4 regions of the Arthrobacter sp. GW822-FHT05G07 genome follow, and region 2 is predicted to be linked to each of the others. Evidence: riboswitches for the same ligand, from Rfam matches in the RefSeq annotation. Region 2 holds a riboswitch; each other region holds the start of a gene.
What was found. A riboswitch is a leader RNA that binds a small molecule or an ion and turns the genes downstream of it on or off. The one in region 2 is predicted to bind cyclic di-AMP.

Region 1 (4,263 bases), on a different contig from region 2:
CCGCTCCTGGGCATCGTCTTCGGCCTCGGATGGACCCCCTGCATGGGCCCAACGCTCAGCGCCGTGCTCAGCCTGAGCGTCACCGCCGGCAGCGCCTGGCGCGGGGCCCTGCTGGCCTTCATCTACTGCCTGGGACTCGGCATCCCCTTCGTCCTTGTCGCTCTGGGCTTGAACTGGGTCTCGAGGGTCCTGTCGGTGGTCCGCAAGCACATTCGGGCCGTCAACATCGGCGGCGCCGTCATGCTCATCATCCTGGGGGTCCTGATGGTAACCGGGGTGTGGGTGCAATGGATCTACCAGCTGCAGAACCTGGCAGGGACGTTCTTGATGCCCGTCTAGCCACGGTGACCCCGCACGCAGACACAATCAAGCAAGGACCGAGAACATGATCAACCAACCAGAGCCGCTGCGGCGCCCCGGACGCCGCACCATCCTGGGCCTGGGCGCGGCAGTACTTGCCCTCGCCGGCTGCGCAGCCCCGGACGATCTGGCCCAGCAGGCCAAGGCCGGCGATGACAAGAACTACATCGCCGGGGACGGGTCGGTCAACGAATACCCGCCCGGGTCGCGCGGCGCCGCGGTCTCCTTGGAAGGCCGGCTGTTTGACGGGCAAAAAGTTGCTGCCCGGGACTGGGCGGGCAAAGTCGTGGTGCTCAATTTCTGGTACGCGGCCTGCGCTCCGTGCCGGGTGGAGGCCCCGGACCTGGCCGCCCTGCACACGGAATTCAAAGACCAAGGGGTCTTGTTCTACGGCGTCAACGTCCGCGACGACGCCGCCACGGCCGCAGCTTTTGAGCGGACCTTCAAGGTCGAGTATCCCAGCTTCGATGACAGCGATGGCGGCATCCTGCTGGGCATGACCGAGTACGTCCCGCCCCGTGCAGTGCCCACCACCCTGGTGCTGGACACTCAAGGCCGCGTCAGTGCCCGGATCCTGGGGATCTCCCAAAAAGGAACCTTGAAGGCACTGATCACTACCGCAGCTGCGGGATCATGATTACCAAGCCCGCCGCCAGACCACCTAAAAGGACTTCTGCCATGACCAGCACCGCAAAACCCGCCGCGAACGTGAAACCCTCCGATCGTGGGGTTGCTTCAGCTGCTGAGGGGCCGGATATTCCCCGCATGACCCGCAACAAGCCGTTCGGGTGGCTCTTGGTCATCACCGGCGTCATCGGCTGGCTCGCCTCCGGCGCCCTGGTCCTGGAGAAACTCGAGGTACTCAAAGACCCCGGCTACAAAACCGTCTGCGACGTCAATCCCTGGATTTCCTGCGGTCAGGTCATGCAGACCTGGCAGAGTTCCGTTTTCGGATTCCCCAACATGTTCATTGGGATCGTGGCGTTCGCCGTCATCATCACCACGGGCATGGCCCTGCTTTCCGGTGCAACGTTCGCCCGCTGGTACTGGGCCGGCCTGCAGACAGGTGTCACGCTTGGGTTTGGCTTCGCCGTGTGGCTGTGGTCCCAGGCCCTGTACTCCATCCACATCCTCTGCCCCTTCTGCATGATCGTCTGGGCGGCAATGATTCCCCTGTTCGTCTGGGTCACGGCCCGGAACATCACCCATGGAGTCATCAAAGTACCCGCCGGAACGGCCCGCGTTGTCGGTGAGTTCGGCTGGATCATTACCGCGCTGCTCTACGTGGCTGTTACCGCAACCATCTTCTTCGCCTTCAGCCACGTCTTCCTGGGCACATCAGGACTCTGACCCTGGCATCGTGGGCGATGGGCGAGGCTTACATCCATCCCTGCGGATTCACGGTCTGTCCGTTAAGAAGTACCTCGAAGTGCAGATGGCAGCCGGTGGAGTTGCCGGTGGTTCCGGCTGCGGCCAGCCGCTGGCCGGCGGACACGGTCGCGCCCACGGAGGTTTCGATGGAGGCCAGGTGGTTGTAGGTGCTCTTCAGGCCGTTGCCGTGGTCCACCACAATTCTGTTCCCGCCACCATAGGGGGACCATCCGGCTTCCACGACGGTCCCGGCTCCGGCGGCGAATACTGCGGTCTGGCAGGCTGCCACGAGGTCAAGGCCGGTGTGCAGCTCCCCGGTGCCTGAGATCGGGCTGGTGCGGATACCGAACGGCGAGGTGACCGACATGCCGGCCAAGGGCGCCCCGAGCCGGGCTGTTGAGACAGGTTGCGCAGGAGCAGGGGCCGCAGCGGGGATCGGGGAGGCCGCCGGGGTCGTCGCCGCGGCCGCGCCGGCAGCAGCTAGGGGGGTCTTGGCGGGTACCGGCAACGGTGCCTGCTCGGTGGTGACAGCTGGTCGTTCATAACTGATCGAAGCCCCGACAGGGGCTTGGACGGGTGCGCCGGCAGCGACGGTTCCCGACGCCTGCACGGCAGGGGCGGTGCCGGTGGGGGCCGGGCCGGCATGGGCGGCGGTGAGCGCTGCGGTCAACAGCGCGGCGACGCTCAGCGTGGCGGCTGCGGTGACCTGTTTGCGGCGGCTCGCCCGCGCCCCTGCGCCTGGCAGGGGTCGGTGGCGACCGCTCGTGGGGGACATCATCGGGACGGCCACGCGGGGCGACAAACCGGAGGTTGGCTTTCGGCGGCGGCCATGGGGGGATACAGAAGACAAGGGGGATCGATCCTTTCGGTTCGCCTGCGAAGTTAGCTGTCGGGTTCGGGCCAAGGAAAAAGCCCGGCCGTGCCCGGCGGCTTTCTGGCCACCGGCATCACGGCTTCACCCCAAGGCAGGCTTACTGCCGATCCTGGGTCCTCCACCCCCGCCGTCAAAAAGGGATAGTCGTTTGATGCCCCGGGCGGGGTTCAGCGTGGGGCATCAAGGGTCTCAGTACAGAAAAACCTGAATTAATAGTAGCCGCAAAGCATCATCGTTACAATTTCGTGACACTACGTTCCCGTGTCGTGCAGGCGCGGACGCTATCCGGTGGCCGTGGCGGGCGGCCGGTACGCAATTGCTGTGCGTCTCTTCAGATGTGCAGCCAAAGGCTCAACGAGGCCCAGCGCAGGATGGTTCCCGCGCGCCGTGATGTCCGTCCGTTGGGGATTGTCCATGACCCGCGCTGCGCGGGAATCCGCCGCCCTGCGCCAGGGTCACAGTCCCATCGAGTCCAGCAGGGCGTCTTCTTCCTCGGCGCGGGAACGCTTGGGCGCGGAGGGATGACGGGGTTGCTGGACGGTGCTTGCTGTCTGCGCGGATTCGTCCGGGATTTCACGCTCCTCACGGTGGATGCGGGCCTGTTGACGTGCCATGTATCCGAAGCCGACGAACGCCAGAACCCCGAAGGTGATCCACTGCATGGCGTAGGACAGGTTTGATCCTTCCTTGACGGCCGGTTGGGCAAGTTGCTGGGGAACTACGGCGGGCTGGGGGGACTCCGAGGCCATCACCCCGTAACTGCCTGTCATCAAGGGATAGCCCAGCTGGCTCGCGAAGTAGGGCAGGTCGATGCTGGCCAGTTGTCCCTCGGGAGCGTCCCGGCCAAGGTCGGGTTCGGAGGGTTTGATGCGCACCACCGCGGAGATCTCGCCCGGTGGCGGGGCCGGCACGGCATCGGGGTATCCGGGCCGAAGGTTGCCGATCGGCAGCCACCCCCGGTTGATCACGATCGTTTCACCGGAAGCAAGCCGGAACGGAACCACTACCTCATATCCGGCAACGGAGTTATTGGGCCGGTTCCTGACGATTCTCTGGTCCTGGACAAGGTACCGGCCGGACACTGCAACGGTTGTCCACTTCGCGTCGGGGTCGGCGACCTCGAAGTAGGGGCGGGCGTCCTGAAACAGCGCGGGGGGTTTGTCGTAGTTCTCCTGGACCCTGCGGATCTCTGCCACTGTCTGGTTCCGACGGTCCATCTGCCAGTTTCCCAGGCCTATGCATGCGGCGGCGAAAAGTGCGGCCAGCAGCAGCCACCCCACCCAACGCCACGACAGCAGGAAGCTATACGCCACTGTTTTCCTCCCGAAGCTGCCATCGCCGTGCCAACAGGGCGCGGATGGCGGTGGCCTCTGCGGCCAGGCGGTGGTCTTCTCCTCGGGCCAGGAGGCCGTACTCGACCATCGTCCTGCCGTCCTCGTGGGTGCCGGCGCGGACCCAGGCTCGGCGCCGGTTCACATATAACGAAACCATCAGGCCTGTCACGGCCAGCAGGGAAAACGCCAGGACCCCACCTTGGGCGGGGGTGCTGCGCACATCCACTCCGATGTAGCGTTTCAGCCCGTCGAAGCTGATGCTTCCCTTGCCGTCGGGCAGCGTGTACGTGCCACCGGGGGCGAGTGTGATGCCCCCGGCGGGCA
Region 2 (4,263 bases):
CTGCCGAGGTGGCGTCCACCAGGACGAGGGCGCCTTCGTCAGCCCCCTCGACGCGCTTGACGGGGGCGGCCACGCCGGTTGACGTTTCATTCTGGGGCCAGGCGTAGACGTCAACGCCGGCTTCGGCCTGTGCCACCGGGCGGGTGCCGGGTTCGGACTTGATGATGGAGGAAGCATCAAGGAACGGTGCCTTGTTGGTGGCGGCGGCGAACTTTGAGCCGAACTCGCCGAAGGAGAGGTGCTGTGCCTTCTGCTCTACCAGGCCAAACGCGGCCACGTCCCAGAACGCTGTGGAGCCGCCCACGCCGAGGACCACTTCATAGCCTTCCGGAGCGCGGAAGAACTGGCTGAGTCCTTCACGGACCGAACCAACCAGGTTCTTGACCGGAGCCTGGCGGTGGGAAGTGCCCAGGATGGTGGTCGATGCGGCAGACAACGCTTCGATCTGTTCCGGGCGAACCTTGGACGGTCCAGCGCCGAAGCGTCCGTCCTTGGGCAGCAGGTCGGCGGGAATGGTGATGCTGTTGTCGCTCACGTGGCGCTCCAATGGGTGTCGGCTAGAGATGGGAGGTGGCATGGGGCATCAACTGCCCCTTCGACACCCCAATTCTGCCTGACACGGCCCGCGCGCAGGAACCTGCGGCCGTCATAGTCCGCTACGTGGAATGCGGGCTCACCGAATGCGACCGGAATTATCCAGAGTAATTCCAAATAAGCTAGGCTGGTGGTTGGCGTTCAGGGGGCGGCGGTGCACACCGTCCGCCCTTGCTAGGGACGCGGTACGGTGGAGATTACGCAAGGAACTGCGTTCGAGGAGAGCTGAGCTGGATGACGGATCTGATCGATACCACTGAGATGTATCTTCGGACCATTTTGGAGCTTGAAGAAGAAAACATTGTGGCCCTCCGGGCGCGCATTGCCGAACGACTGCGCCACTCCGGACCCACTGTTTCCCAGACCATTGGACGCATGGAGCGCGATGGCCTGGTGATTGTGTCCAACGACCGCCACCTGGAACTGACTGAAGTGGGGCGGAAGCGCGCCACCGAGGTCATGCGCAAGCACCGCCTCGCGGAGCGCCTCCTGGCCGATGTGATCGGTCTGGACTGGGCCTACGTGCATGATGAGGCCTGTCGCTGGGAGCACGTCATGAGCGAGCGGGTGGAGCGTCGGCTCTACGAGCTCCTGGAGCACCCCACGGAGTCTCCCTATGGCAATCCCATCCCCGGACTCGAAGCGCTTGGTGGCCTTGCCAGCCAGCCGTTCCCACGGCTCGATGTCAACCTTCTGCAGGCCATGGACGGCTATGCCGCGGATTCCCGTGTGGTGGTCAGCCGCCTCGCGGAGCCCATCCAGGTGGAGCCCGAGCTCCTGACCCAGTTGGACGAAGGCGGAATCCGTCCGGGCGCAAGTGTCTCGCTGGAGCGCGTCGGCGAGTACATCTCAGTACGGGTCCCCGGTATTGAGGGCGCGTTGGAGCTGCCTCCGGAAGTTGCCGCGCACGTCTTCGTCTCACTCAGCTGAGCGAAGCCCCAAAGCACCGTGTCAAACCTCACTTTGCCCGCTTCGGCGCGCGTGTGACCTGCGGTTTTCCGAAAAAGATGATAAAAGCCTCCTTCTCTCAGCGGCCTCCTGTTGATAACGAATTTATTACCGCAGGCCTTCATCCCCTATAGTTATCTACTAGCGCTGATACCAAAGCGTTACCTGATCCGGAGCCGAGCTCTGCCAGCGGATCAGGTGTGTCACCACCACTGGCAGAGGCGGGGGAACCACAAGCGGCTGTCTAAAGAAGCAGCCTTGGGGTGAAGTCCGCAGCAGAAGTGCCCACGTATGCAAGTCCCTCTTGGGATACCTGTGTGCCGTGAGCGCCTCGTGCGGACCGGGTCTTTGTACTCTCTGACCCGAATCCGACAGCTAACTTCGCAGGCTTTTGAGAGAGGAACAGAGTTTGACATCGCAGAACGTCAGGGGTCGCCGCCGCGCGTCCGGCCCCGCTGCTGAGCTGCGGCCAGCCACCGTCGTAACGGAGATCCGGCCCCGCGACACCGAGCGTCAGGTGCGCCGCCGTAAGAGCCCGCTGCGCCAGGTTGCCGACTTCGCCGCTGCCAGCGGCGTCGGGCAGAAGGCCGGAGTTGCGCTTGCCGCCACCGGGCTTGCCCTGACTGTCGGCCTGCCGGCTACAAGCCCCGTCATGGCCACGTCGGAATCAGGACAGACCGAATCGGCCCTCGCCGTCGCCGCCCCCGCCGGCAGCCAGCCCGAGGTTTCCGCTGCCGCGTCGGCCAAGATCGACTTCAGCCGCGCCGCAGTCGCTACTGCCGCGGACCCCGATGGAAAGCTGAAGCAGCTGCTCAGCGCCCAGTCTGCTGGAAGCATCCAGCGCGCCTCATCCGTTGGCACCATGGCCAGCCCCCTTGACACGCTCACCACGGCATCCCCCTTCGGTTACCGCATCAGCCCGCTCACGGGTGGTGCCGGTGACTTCCACCGCGGTCAGGACTTCGTAGCCCAGTGCGGCACGGCTGTGCACGCCGCAGCTACCGGCAAGGTCACTTTCGCCGGATGGCACGAGTACGGCGGAGGCAACCGCGTGGTGGTCGACCACGGCAATGGCCTCGAAACCACGTACAACCACCTGTCGTCCTTCACCGTCCAGGTAGGACAGACCGTGAACCGCGGCGACACCGTGGCCCTGAGTGGCACCACGGGCGCTTCCACCGGTTGCCACCTCCACTTCGAGGTCCAGGTCAACGGTGAAGTCGTAGACCCCATGGGCTGGCTCTAATCCCAGTCGATGGTCGCCTCTCGCATTAGGGAGACGCGCCGTGACCTGAATGTGACATTCAGGTCCAACTGTTGTAGCGTACAGAGCGCATCGGCTTTTTAGGGGGCCGATGCACTTGAGTGGATTGCCTAGCTCTGCCACCGCTCAAGGTCCGTTCGCAAAATCGTCTGGCAGGGGCGGGGGAACCACTTCCGGTCTTCGAAAGAAGGCCTAGGGGTTAAGTCGCAAAGCTTCCGTGGAAGCAGCGTGGCCGGATGACTCCCATCCGAATCCGACAGCTCACCTCGCAGGCACTGGGAGAGGCTACCTACGTGTCATCATGCACTACCCCTGCGCGGCTTAGCGCCCCAACGGTTCGCGCGAACCCGTCGAACACCCTTTGCAAGGCTGCATCATTCACGGCAGGTACCTCGCGCCATCTGGCGCCCGTACCGGCAGCAGCCCCGGCCTCCGCTCTCAGCAGGCCCGAATCAGCATCCCCTGCGTCAACGCTGCTGCACTCCGTAGCGTCCACCGGGACCTCATCCTCACGCTTCACCCTCCGCTAGAAATAATCCGGTTCGGGGTCGTCCAGCATGCCCCCATGTTGGCCAACCCACTACCCGTGTGCACCCCAACTGCACTCGGATACGAAAAGAGAAAATCATGACCAGTGCAAACAAGGTTGCGCGGCACCGTGCTGAGGCCCCCAAGACCAGCTCGCTTTCCGTCATCGCCAAGGCCGTCACCACCAACGCCGGTGGCGTTGGCCGCCAGGCAGCAGTTATCGCTGCAGCTTCAGGCCTGGTCCTGACCAGTGGGATCGCCGCCAACGCTGCCGAGACCAACGTGGATCGTGAATCGACGTCAACGTCCACTCTGGACGTGCAGTCCGTAGTCCAGGCCACCATCGCCGCGGACTCCACGGTGGCCATCTCCTACGAGCGCCCCGTTGTCACCACGGAGGAAGCCCCGGCCCCCGTTGTGATCGAAGAAGCTCAGGCCAAGGTTGAAGCCAAGGTTGAGCCCAAACAAGCAACCCCGGCGGCCGCTCCGGCAGCCACCGCGACCGTTGCCGTCAGCAGCCCGACCCCCGCTCCGGCGGCTTCCAGCGGTCTCGGGGCAGCCATCGCTGCGGCTGCTTACGCCCAGATCGGCGTGACCCAGGACTGCACCATGCTGGTGACCAACTCCCTGGCGGCCGTGGGCATCAACTTCCACGACTGGCCCGCCGGCTATCTTTCCCTGGGCCGCACCGTCAGTGCAGCAGAAGCCCAGCCCGGTGACCTCGCCTACTACGCCAACGGTGGTTTGGCTGGACAGGCCCACATCGCTGTCTACGTCGGCAACGGCCAGGCAGTCCACGGTGGATGGAACGGATCCACCACGGCACTGTTCAGCGCCAACGTGGGCTCGGGCCCGGTTTTCATCCGCGTCAACGGCTAATTCTCAGAGCTTAGGAACACCCCGCAGGCTTCGGCCGGCGGGGTGTTCTG
Region 3 (4,263 bases), on a different contig from region 2:
ATCCACGGCATCGGGGTGTCGCATCGATATCTGGCACGGCTGCATGCTGTCCTCGCGGCGAGCGCGCCCACGTATTCACTGGACCTTCCCGGTTTCGCCGGGACTCCCAAGCCTGGGCGCCAGCTTTCAGTGGAGGAATACGGCGCGTTCATTGCCGAGGCCCTGAAGTCCCGCGGTATCGACTCCTACGTGTTGGTGGGTCACTCCATGGGCGTGCAGTTTGCCATCGAAGCGGCCTTGCACGCCCCCGAGCAGCTCAGGCAGTTGGTACTGATGGGGCCGGTGGTGGATTCGCGGCACAAGAATGTGTGGCGGCAGTCGCTGGCCCTGACACTGGACGGAATACTCCGCGAGACCCCCACGTCCAACTTGATCGTCATGTCCGATTACCTCCGCTGCGGCCCTCGCTGGTACCTCACGGAACTGCCGGTCATGATGAAATACCCCACGGAGAAACGCCTCGCCGGAGTCCAGGTTCCGGTGCTGGTTCTGCGCGGGAGCCGGGACCATGTGGCGGGCCCCGAATGGTCGCTCCGGCTTTCGCGGGCCGTGGCCCAGGGGCGACTGGTGGAGATCCCGGGCGTCGGGCACGTGGCTCAGCACATGCGTCCCAAGGCTGTGGCGGATGCCATCCGGAGCTTCGTCACCGCCACGACTCCCCACCGCTGAAGGTAAAGTACGACGCCGCCCCATGGCTTGGGCGCCCCTTGTTGGGTCAGCACGTCCCGGCTAGGCTGACGAAGCAAGCACAATAGTAAGTTTGCTTACGAAAGGGCTGATCGTGACCGACAAAAACTCGAATGAAGAAACCCAGGGCTTCGGCGCAACCGGCGCAACCGGGCCTTACGACACCACCTCCGATGCCGACAGCATCCACGACGATCCGGACATGCGCCAGGACGAAGACGATGACCCCGCCGCTTCCGCCAACCCTGATCCCCTCGACGGAAATGTCACAGGCTTGGAGCCGGGCGGCGGCGTGCCTCCGGGCGAAACCCCACCGGCCGAGGGCAGCATGAGCAGCGACCAAGGCCACGAAGAGTAGGGGCTAGGGCAGCCTCAGGATTTCCCCGAGATCGTAGTCGGCAGGCTCTTCCAGTTGCGAGTACGTGCAGCTCTCGGGGGTCCTGTCCGGCCGCCACCTACGGAACTGCGTGGTGTGCCGGAACCTGTCGCCTTCCATGTAGTCGTACTTTACTTCGATCACAAGTTCGGGGCGCAGGGGCACGAAGGAGAAGTCCTTCCCCCCGCTCCACCGGCTTTGGGCGCCGGGCATGCGTGAACCCCCGGCAGTTTCATCCTGATTGGCCCACTCACCCCATGGGTGCTCGCTGAGTTCAACCTGGTACGGCTCCAGTTCTGCCACCAAAGCCTCCCTGCGGGCCATAGGAAACGATGCCACCACTCCCACATGATGCAGCCGGCCAGTGTCATCGTGCAGGCCGAGCAACATCGAGCCAACAACTTTCGCGGTCTTGTGCCAACGGAATCCCGCCACCACACAGTCTGCCGTGCGCTCGTGTTTGGTTTTGAACATCACGCGCTTGTTGGGTTGGTAGGCCCCGTCCAACGGCTTGGACAGCACCCCATCCAGTCCCGCGCCTTCCAACTGCACGAACCATTCCTGCGCCCGCTCGAGATCCGTCACTGCGGGGGTCACATAGACAGGCGGATCGGCCTTGGCGAGCGTACGCTCCAAGATGGCGCGGCGCTCGGAGAACGGCTTGTCCATGAGGTTCTCGTCGCCCAGCGCGAGGATGTCGAACGCAATCATGGACGCCGGGGTCTTCTCGGCGAGCATCCGGACGCGGCTGTCGGCGGGGTGGATCCTTTGCTGGAGTACCTCGAATTCGAGCCTCTTGCCCTCGATCAGGACGATCTCGCCGTCGATCACGCATTTGTCCGGCAGGTTCTTCCTGAGCGCCTCCACCACCTCGGGGAAGTAGCGGGTCATCGGCTTCTCGTTGCGGCTGCCCAGGACGATCTCGTCGCCATCCTTGAAGACGATGGTCCGGAACCCGTCCCATTTGGGCTCGTAGTGCCCAACATCGGGGATTGTCGGAACGGATTTGGCGAGCATGGGCGAGACGGGTGGCATCACAGGCAGGTCCATAGACAATGTCTACCTGCCGGTGCACGCCGAAGCTAGTGTTAGGCCATGGATATCTCGCTCGTGTTGGCGGCAGTGCTCGGATTCCCGGCCCTGCTGGCCGGCGTTTGGTACTGGTCATCGCGCCGGAGCAGCCAGGGCAAAGTCCGGCGTGGAGCCACCGGCGGAATGCTTGGAGTCGTGGACGAGATCTTCCGGCCGGAAACTCATCAAGCTGTGCAGATCCAGAAGATCCAGCATGAGCTACCTGCCCCGGCGCCAGCCCCGAAGCCTAAGTCATAGAACCCCCTCGCTTGCTCAGACCTACCGCCCGTTACATTAATGTGACTTTACTTTCCGGCTCATGTACCGTCGTAGGGCGACCCGTATCTCCGCTGGGCCGCTTCCGGATTGACGCCGAGCTCTGCCGCAATCCGGGATCCGCCAGACCCGCGGCAGAGACGGGGGACCCAAAAGTTCCCGGACTTACTTCAAGTCCTTGGGGTGAAGCCGCTTAGGCGGCCGGACGGCCTCGTCCGAACCCGACAGCTAACCTCGAAGGCGTTGAGAGGCAACCACCATGTCCCCAACCATGGATCAGCCGCGCCGCGCCCAGACTCAAGGCGAGCGCACCAAGCCAACCGGACGCCGTCGGGCCCAACCCAGCGGATTCCTCACCAGCGCGCAGGCGAACGCCGCGACGCCCGAAAACGCCGTTAAGACAGGCACAACGAACACAGGCACGACGCCGGAACCCGCCACTGCGGCCATGCCCACGGTTGCGATGCCCGCCACTCGTGCGGAGGTTCGTGCGGCCGAGCGGCAGAGGGCAGCCCAGGCTGTGATCGCGCCCGAACTATCGGCCCCCGAAAAGTCCGCGACCGAGCAGGCGGAACCGGCAACTGCGGCGATTCCCGCCGTTGAGGCCGCTCAGGCTGCAGCGCCGGCGTCCACCACACCGGGACCTCCCACCGCGGCCATTCCCATCGTGCCGCCAGCCGCCACGACACAGGGCTCCCAGGAAGACGAGACCTCGGAACCCGCAACCGCAGCTATTCCAGTGGTGCAGCCTGAGACCTCGGAACCCGCAACCGCAGCTATTCCTGTGGTGGCCGCCCGCGCGGAGTCGCCGCGCGGCAAGTCCCCGGCGCAGGTTGCTGCAGCCGCAACGGCCTCGGCGTCCTTGGCCAGCCGCAAGGACGTTCGACAGCCTGCCGCGCGCACAGCAACCAGGTCCAACTTCGGGGCGGGGTCTTCATTTGGCCGCGAACCTCATGCCGCGCTGCGAAAAGCCGCGTCGGTCAAACACATGAGCCAGCGCATGGCCGTGGTTGCCGGTGCCCTTGGCCTCGTGTTGACGGCCGGAACGTTGGGGCAGGCCCTTGAGCTTCCTTTCTTCGGCCAGGAGACCCCGGTCCAGGAAGCCAGTGGCAGCGATGGCCGCACCTCGGCTTCGGCGTCGCCCGCGCCCAGGGCGTCCTACTCCACGGCGTCATCGCCGTCAGCTTCGTCAACAGCAACGGAGACTTCGGAGGCCGGCCAGCCGGCAACGGTGGCGGAAGCACCTCAGGCCGTGTCGCCGTCGTCGACTGCGACCCCCAAGGTATCCCTCGCGGACCCGGTATGGGTTCCTTCAGCCATACCGTCCTCTGTCCCGGCCGCGCCTGGCGCTGCCAGCCCGGTCCCCACGCAGCCGGCTCCTGCGCCGAGCGAGGTGCCGTCGGACACGATCACCACGCCGCCGTCCCCGACGCCGACAACCACGCCGACGCCCACGGTGACACCCACGCCCACTCCGACACCCACACCAACAGAAACTGCTACGCCGACGTCCAAGCCACGGCCGGGCAAGCCGCAGGCCGCAACCACACCGCAGCCCAGCGAGTCGGCTCTTCAGGACATCCTGGATGCAGCCCGGACGGCCCTCAAGTGAGCACCCGGCTGCCCCGCACCTCCACTCATGTGGGATGGCATAGCCGGCACTGCAGCAGCAGCCGGACTGCCACGTTCCGCCGCCGGATGGGGCGCTGGAGCTGCCAGCGTCTGCGGCGCTCGTAAGGACCCTTCAGATGCGCGGCCGCCCCGCCCAGCGCCGCGCCTTCAGGGCCGCATGCAACTCGAGCCGGATCGCGCCACTCAACGGATCAGCACCGATGAGTTGGCGGATCCGGCCG
Region 4 (4,263 bases), on a different contig from region 2:
TGCGAGCCCGGAAGCACTTCGCCGGGCGTTCAGCATCCACACGAGCTACTTCATCGCAACGGACGCCGGACCAGGGGACCCTTTCGAGAAGGTTCCCGAGTTGTCGCGCCGCGCCCGCGGCATTCCCGTGTGGGCCGCCCTCAGGCAGTTGGGCCGCCATGGAGTGATCGCCATGGTTGAACGGCTTGCGGCGAACGCCCGTGCGTTGGCTGAGGGCCTCGCGGCAATCCCGGGCGTCGAGGTCCTCAATGATGTCGTCTTTACGCAGGTCTCGGTGAGCTTCGGCAGCGACGACCGCACGCACCGCGTCACGCAACGGCTCATGGCCGAGGGCGCGGTGTGGATGTCGGGCTCGGCCTGGCGCGGCCGGGAGATCCTGCGGATCTCGGTCAGCAACTGGTCCACGGACGCGGGGGATGTTGCAGCGTCCATCGCAGCGGTCCGGCGTGCGGTGGAGGCCGAACCGGAGGCGTAGCGCTCAGAAGTTGCTTCCCCGCACCACGTAACGCCGGAACGGGCGCGTTACCCAAGTGGTGAGCAGCAACGCCACGACGCTCGCCATCCAAGGGTCCATGACGTTGCGGACCAGAAGGAAAACCACAGCGTAGGCCAAGGTCCACGTCAAGGCCCGGAACACGCGCCGGGACAGACTGCCCCTCAACATCGCTTTCACTCCCAGTTCACGCCGAAGCTCGTGGACCGGAATGCGGCGCAGGTTTCGGTTCAGACGCGCCATACCGCGCAGGTCGGCCAGGGCGGTTCGTACGACGTCGACACGGGAGTCAGCGTCGTCGGTCCAGTCGACGGGTACTTCATGGACGCGCAGACCACAGCGTTCAGCGATCACCAGAAGTTCGGTATCGAAGAACCACGAGTCGTCCGTGGTGTGGGGGAGGAGGCGGTGCGCTACGTCGGCGCGGACGGCCTTGAAGCCGCACTGGGCGTCGGAGAAACGAGCCCCCAAGACCGTCCGCAGGAGCGAGGTGTAGCTGCGCGAAATGAACTCACGATGCGGACTGCGGGTGACACGGGAACCCGGCGCCAAACGCGTGCCGATGGCGAGGTCCGAGTGGCCGGAGATCAGCGGTGCCACAAGGGGCGCCAGCGCGGAGAGGTCCGTGGACAGATCCGCTTCCGTGTAGGCAAGCACAGGTGACGGCGACGACTGCCAGACCTGGCGGAGAGCGTTCCCGCGTCCCCTCTCTTGGAACCGCACCACCGTCAGTTCAGGGAGTTCACGGGCAAGACGCTCGGCAATCCTCAGCGTGCTGTCTGTGCTGGCGTTGTCCGCCACGGTGATCCGGAACGTGTGCGGAAAGGACCTCGTCAGATGCCCGTGCAGCTGGCGGAGGTTGTGTTCCAGGCGCGCTTCCTCGTTGTAGACAGGGACGGTGAGGTCCAGGACGGGAACCACAACACTGGTGTCAACGGGGAGACGTCGGGGCTGGGGGCTCGGACCCGTCTGGCCTTGGAGGAGAGCCGGGTGACCAGTGGGCAACGCCGCGCCACGCAAGCGAGCCGAATGAGTCCTTCGTGCCAAAGCGCTGGTGGTGGGATCTGTGAGCGTCATGTATCCAGCATGGGACCGCCGATTATGAACGCTTTAGGCGGTAGCTGTGACCTCACTGTGAACCACGTGCTGGAGCTGTGAACCACGTGCTGGAGCTGTGAACCACGTGCTGGAGCTGTGAACCATGCGCCACAGCTGTGAAACGGCAAAAGCCGCGCCCGCTCCCGCCATTCGCTCCAGTTGGTACTGGTGCAAACGGCGGCAACGGGCGCGGCGATAAAGCGGCTCGGCTTAGTACCAGTTGTTGGCCAAGTGGAAGCCCAGAGCGGCGGACGGGGATCCGTAACGCTCCTTGATGTAGTTCAGGCCCCACTTGATCTGGGTCTGGTAGTTGGTTTCCCAGTCAGCGCCGGCAGTGGCCATCTTGGAGGCCGGCAGGGACTGGACAATGCCATAGGCACCGCTGGAAGCGTTCATCGCCGTGGTCTTCCAGTTGGATTCCTTCTCCCACAGCGTGTTCAGGGCAGCCATTTCACCGGCGCCCCAGCCGTAGTTGCCCAGGATGCTGAGTGCATAGGCCTTGGCAGCAGCGGGGTCGTCAACAGCCTTGGGTGCTGCAGCAGCTGCTGCGGCTTCCGCGGCGGCGGCGGCAGCAGCGGCGTCGGCTGCTTGCTTGGCGGCAGCGTCAGCAGCAGCCTTCTCAGCAGCAACCTGTGCGGCGGCCTGATCGGCGGCAGCCTTCTCAGCAGCAGCCTGTGCGGCGGCGGCCTGGTCTGCGGCAGCCTTCTCGGCAGCGGCCTTCTCAGCGGCTGCCTTGGCAGCAGCGTCAGCAGCGGCCCTGTCAGTTGCGCCCTTTTCGGCGGCAGCATTCAGGGAAGCGGAGATCTCAGCCGACTTGTTGGAGTTGACCTGGGCGCTCGCTTGGGTTCCGGCTACGCGGCTTGCCTCGGGGAGGGTCAGTGCGGCGTTGGCGGCGGTTCCGAGCGATGCAACGCCCAGTGCAGCTGCCACGACACCGGCTACGACGGACATGCGGTGGCCGGACTTACCCTGGCGGGCTGCGTTCTTGAGGACGGACTGCGACTTGGTGAGCGGTGCGTTGTTCTCGTCGCGGCGACGCGCGGAAGGGCGCGTCTGATCGTTAAATTCAGACATGTGATTACCTCTCAGCGCCTGCGGAGTTAGCTGTCGGGTTCGGATGAGGTCATCCGGCCGCGCATCACGCTGCGGCTTCACCCCAAGGGCCGGCAAAAAGCCTGGCCCGGAGACTCTGGGTCCCCCGTCTCTGCCTCGGAGAAAGAACGGACTCCGGGAAGTGGCAGAGCTCGGCGCATCCCGGATGTGGGCCTGCTAGGGGCGACCCACCCTTTCGACGGTACAGGAGGTTTCCGCAGAAGTCACATTTAGGTAACAGAGATCACGACGCCGGTGAGTCGCCTTGCCCGATTCGTTACAGGCCTACGGTGCTCACCGTGGGAAGTCGAAGGGCGAACTCCGTGCGCCCCGGCCGTGAGGTCACTTCCACGCTACCGCCGTGAGCTGAAACAATGGATTCCACAATGGACAGGCCGAGTCCGGAGGTGCCTTCAGAGCCCGATCGTGCGGCGTCGGCGCGGGCAAATCGCGAGAAAATCCGGCCCTGGAAATCTTCCGGAATGCCGGGGCCGTTGTCCGTCACGCTGACCACGGCGCTGCCATCGGCGGAGAGCATGACGCCGGTGACCACAGTGGTGCCGGGGTCGGTGTGTTTGCGGGCGTTGGACAGCAGGTTCGCCAGCACCTGATGCAGTTGCGTGGCGTCGCCGCGGACCGTGATGGGCTCGTCCGGGAGCTGGAGCTGCCAGATGTGATCGGGTGCCATGACTTTCTCGTCGCTGACCGTCTCGATCACCAACTGAGTGAGGTCCACATCCTCAACTTTCACGGGTTGGCCCTCGTCCAACCGCGCCAACAGCAGCAGGTCCTCCACCAACGTGGTCATGCGTTCGGACTGGCTTTGGACGCGAGCCAGCGACTTCCGGCCGTCTTCGGTGAAGTTCTCGGTCATCCTCAGCAGCTCGGTATAGCCCCGGATGGCGGTCAGGGGAGTCCGCAGCTCGTGCGAGGCATCGGCCACGAACTGACGCACCTTCGTTTCGCTTTCCTGGCGGGCTTCCAAAGCGCTGGAGACGTTGTTCAGCATTTGGTTCAAGGCATAGCCGACACTGCCCACTTCCGTCCCGGGATGAGAAGCCGACGGCGGTACGCGCACCGCAAGTGCCACCTCACCGGCGTCGAGAGGCAGCCGCGAAACCTTCGTGGCCACTTCGGAGAGCTGCTCCAGCGGACGCATGGTGCGGCGGATGATCACGGTGCCGGCCAGGCCGATCACCACCAGGCCGCCCAGCGAAACCAGCACCATGGTCCACACGAGCGAGGCCTCCGCACTCTGTTTGTCCGCCAGCGGCAGGCCCGTCACAATCACGTCGCCGTACGCGGTTTCGACCGCTACCAGACGGTAGTCGCCGTTGGACAGGGAACGGTCCACTGGCCCGTTGTCCCTGGGGAGCGAGAGCAGCACCTGCTCGTCGTCGGCCGAAAGCGAGACGCGGTTACCTTGGGCATCGATCAAACCGGAGCTACGCACGGTTGAGCCGTCGATCCTTGCGTTGAGCGTGCCAGCCGCTTGGCCGCGCGCCTCCAGCGGATCAGGCCTTCCGGAGGGTGACGGAAAGTTCGACGGCGGCCTGCCGAAGTCATTCGCGCGGCTGGAC

Region 1: it holds a riboswitch for cyclic di-AMP, as region 2 does, so the genes downstream of both, AC1RJY_RS21390 (M23 family metallopeptidase) here and AC1RJY_RS02335 (M23 family metallopeptidase) in region 2, are expected to answer to the same signal.
Region 3: it holds a riboswitch for cyclic di-AMP, as region 2 does, so the genes downstream of both, AC1RJY_RS20815 (hypothetical protein) here and AC1RJY_RS02335 (M23 family metallopeptidase) in region 2, are expected to answer to the same signal.
Region 4: it holds a riboswitch for cyclic di-AMP, as region 2 does, so the genes downstream of both, AC1RJY_RS13900 (aggregation-promoting factor C-terminal-like domain-containing protein) here and AC1RJY_RS02335 (M23 family metallopeptidase) in region 2, are expected to answer to the same signal.

Annotation. Positions count from the first base shown of each region.
Region 1 covers NZ_JBXALT010000014.1:76,187-80,449, forward strand. The annotation lists gene AC1RJY_RS21375 (cytochrome c biogenesis CcdA family protein) at 1-339, shown strand, start outside; gene AC1RJY_RS21380 (TlpA family protein disulfide reductase) at 386-997, shown strand; gene AC1RJY_RS21385 (vitamin K epoxide reductase family protein) at 1,039-1,710, shown strand; gene AC1RJY_RS21390 (M23 family metallopeptidase) at 1,739-2,581, opposite strand; cyclic di-AMP (ydaO/yuaA leader) riboswitch at 2,589-2,762, opposite strand; gene AC1RJY_RS21395 (SURF1 family cytochrome oxidase biogenesis protein) at 3,061-3,918, opposite strand; gene resB (cytochrome c biogenesis protein ResB) at 3,908-4,263, opposite strand, start outside.
Region 2 covers NZ_JBXALT010000001.1:529,806-534,068, reverse strand. The annotation lists gene serC (phosphoserine transaminase) at 1-535, opposite strand, end outside; gene AC1RJY_RS02340 (iron-dependent transcriptional repressor DtxR) at 829-1,524, shown strand; cyclic di-AMP (ydaO/yuaA leader) riboswitch at 1,707-1,947, shown strand; gene AC1RJY_RS02335 (M23 family metallopeptidase) at 1,952-2,788, shown strand; cyclic di-AMP (ydaO/yuaA leader) riboswitch at 2,935-3,095, shown strand; gene AC1RJY_RS02330 (NlpC/P60 family protein) at 3,434-4,213, shown strand.
Region 3 covers NZ_JBXALT010000013.1:128,300-132,562, reverse strand. The annotation lists gene AC1RJY_RS20835 (alpha/beta fold hydrolase) at 1-669, shown strand, start outside; gene AC1RJY_RS20830 (DUF6480 family protein) at 782-1,045, shown strand; gene AC1RJY_RS20825 (ATP-dependent DNA ligase) at 1,049-2,113, opposite strand; gene AC1RJY_RS20820 (hypothetical protein) at 2,159-2,392, shown strand; cyclic di-AMP (ydaO/yuaA leader) riboswitch at 2,522-2,667, shown strand; gene AC1RJY_RS20815 (hypothetical protein) at 2,670-4,022, shown strand; gene AC1RJY_RS20810 (PucR family transcriptional regulator) at 4,155-4,263, opposite strand, start outside.
Region 4 covers NZ_JBXALT010000007.1:223,002-227,264, forward strand. The annotation lists gene AC1RJY_RS13890 (pyridoxal phosphate-dependent decarboxylase family protein) at 1-475, shown strand, start outside; gene AC1RJY_RS13895 (dolichyl-phosphate beta-glucosyltransferase) at 479-1,570, opposite strand; gene AC1RJY_RS13900 (aggregation-promoting factor C-terminal-like domain-containing protein) at 1,802-2,665, opposite strand; cyclic di-AMP (ydaO/yuaA leader) riboswitch at 2,669-2,827, opposite strand; gene AC1RJY_RS13905 (sensor histidine kinase) at 2,961-4,263, opposite strand, start outside.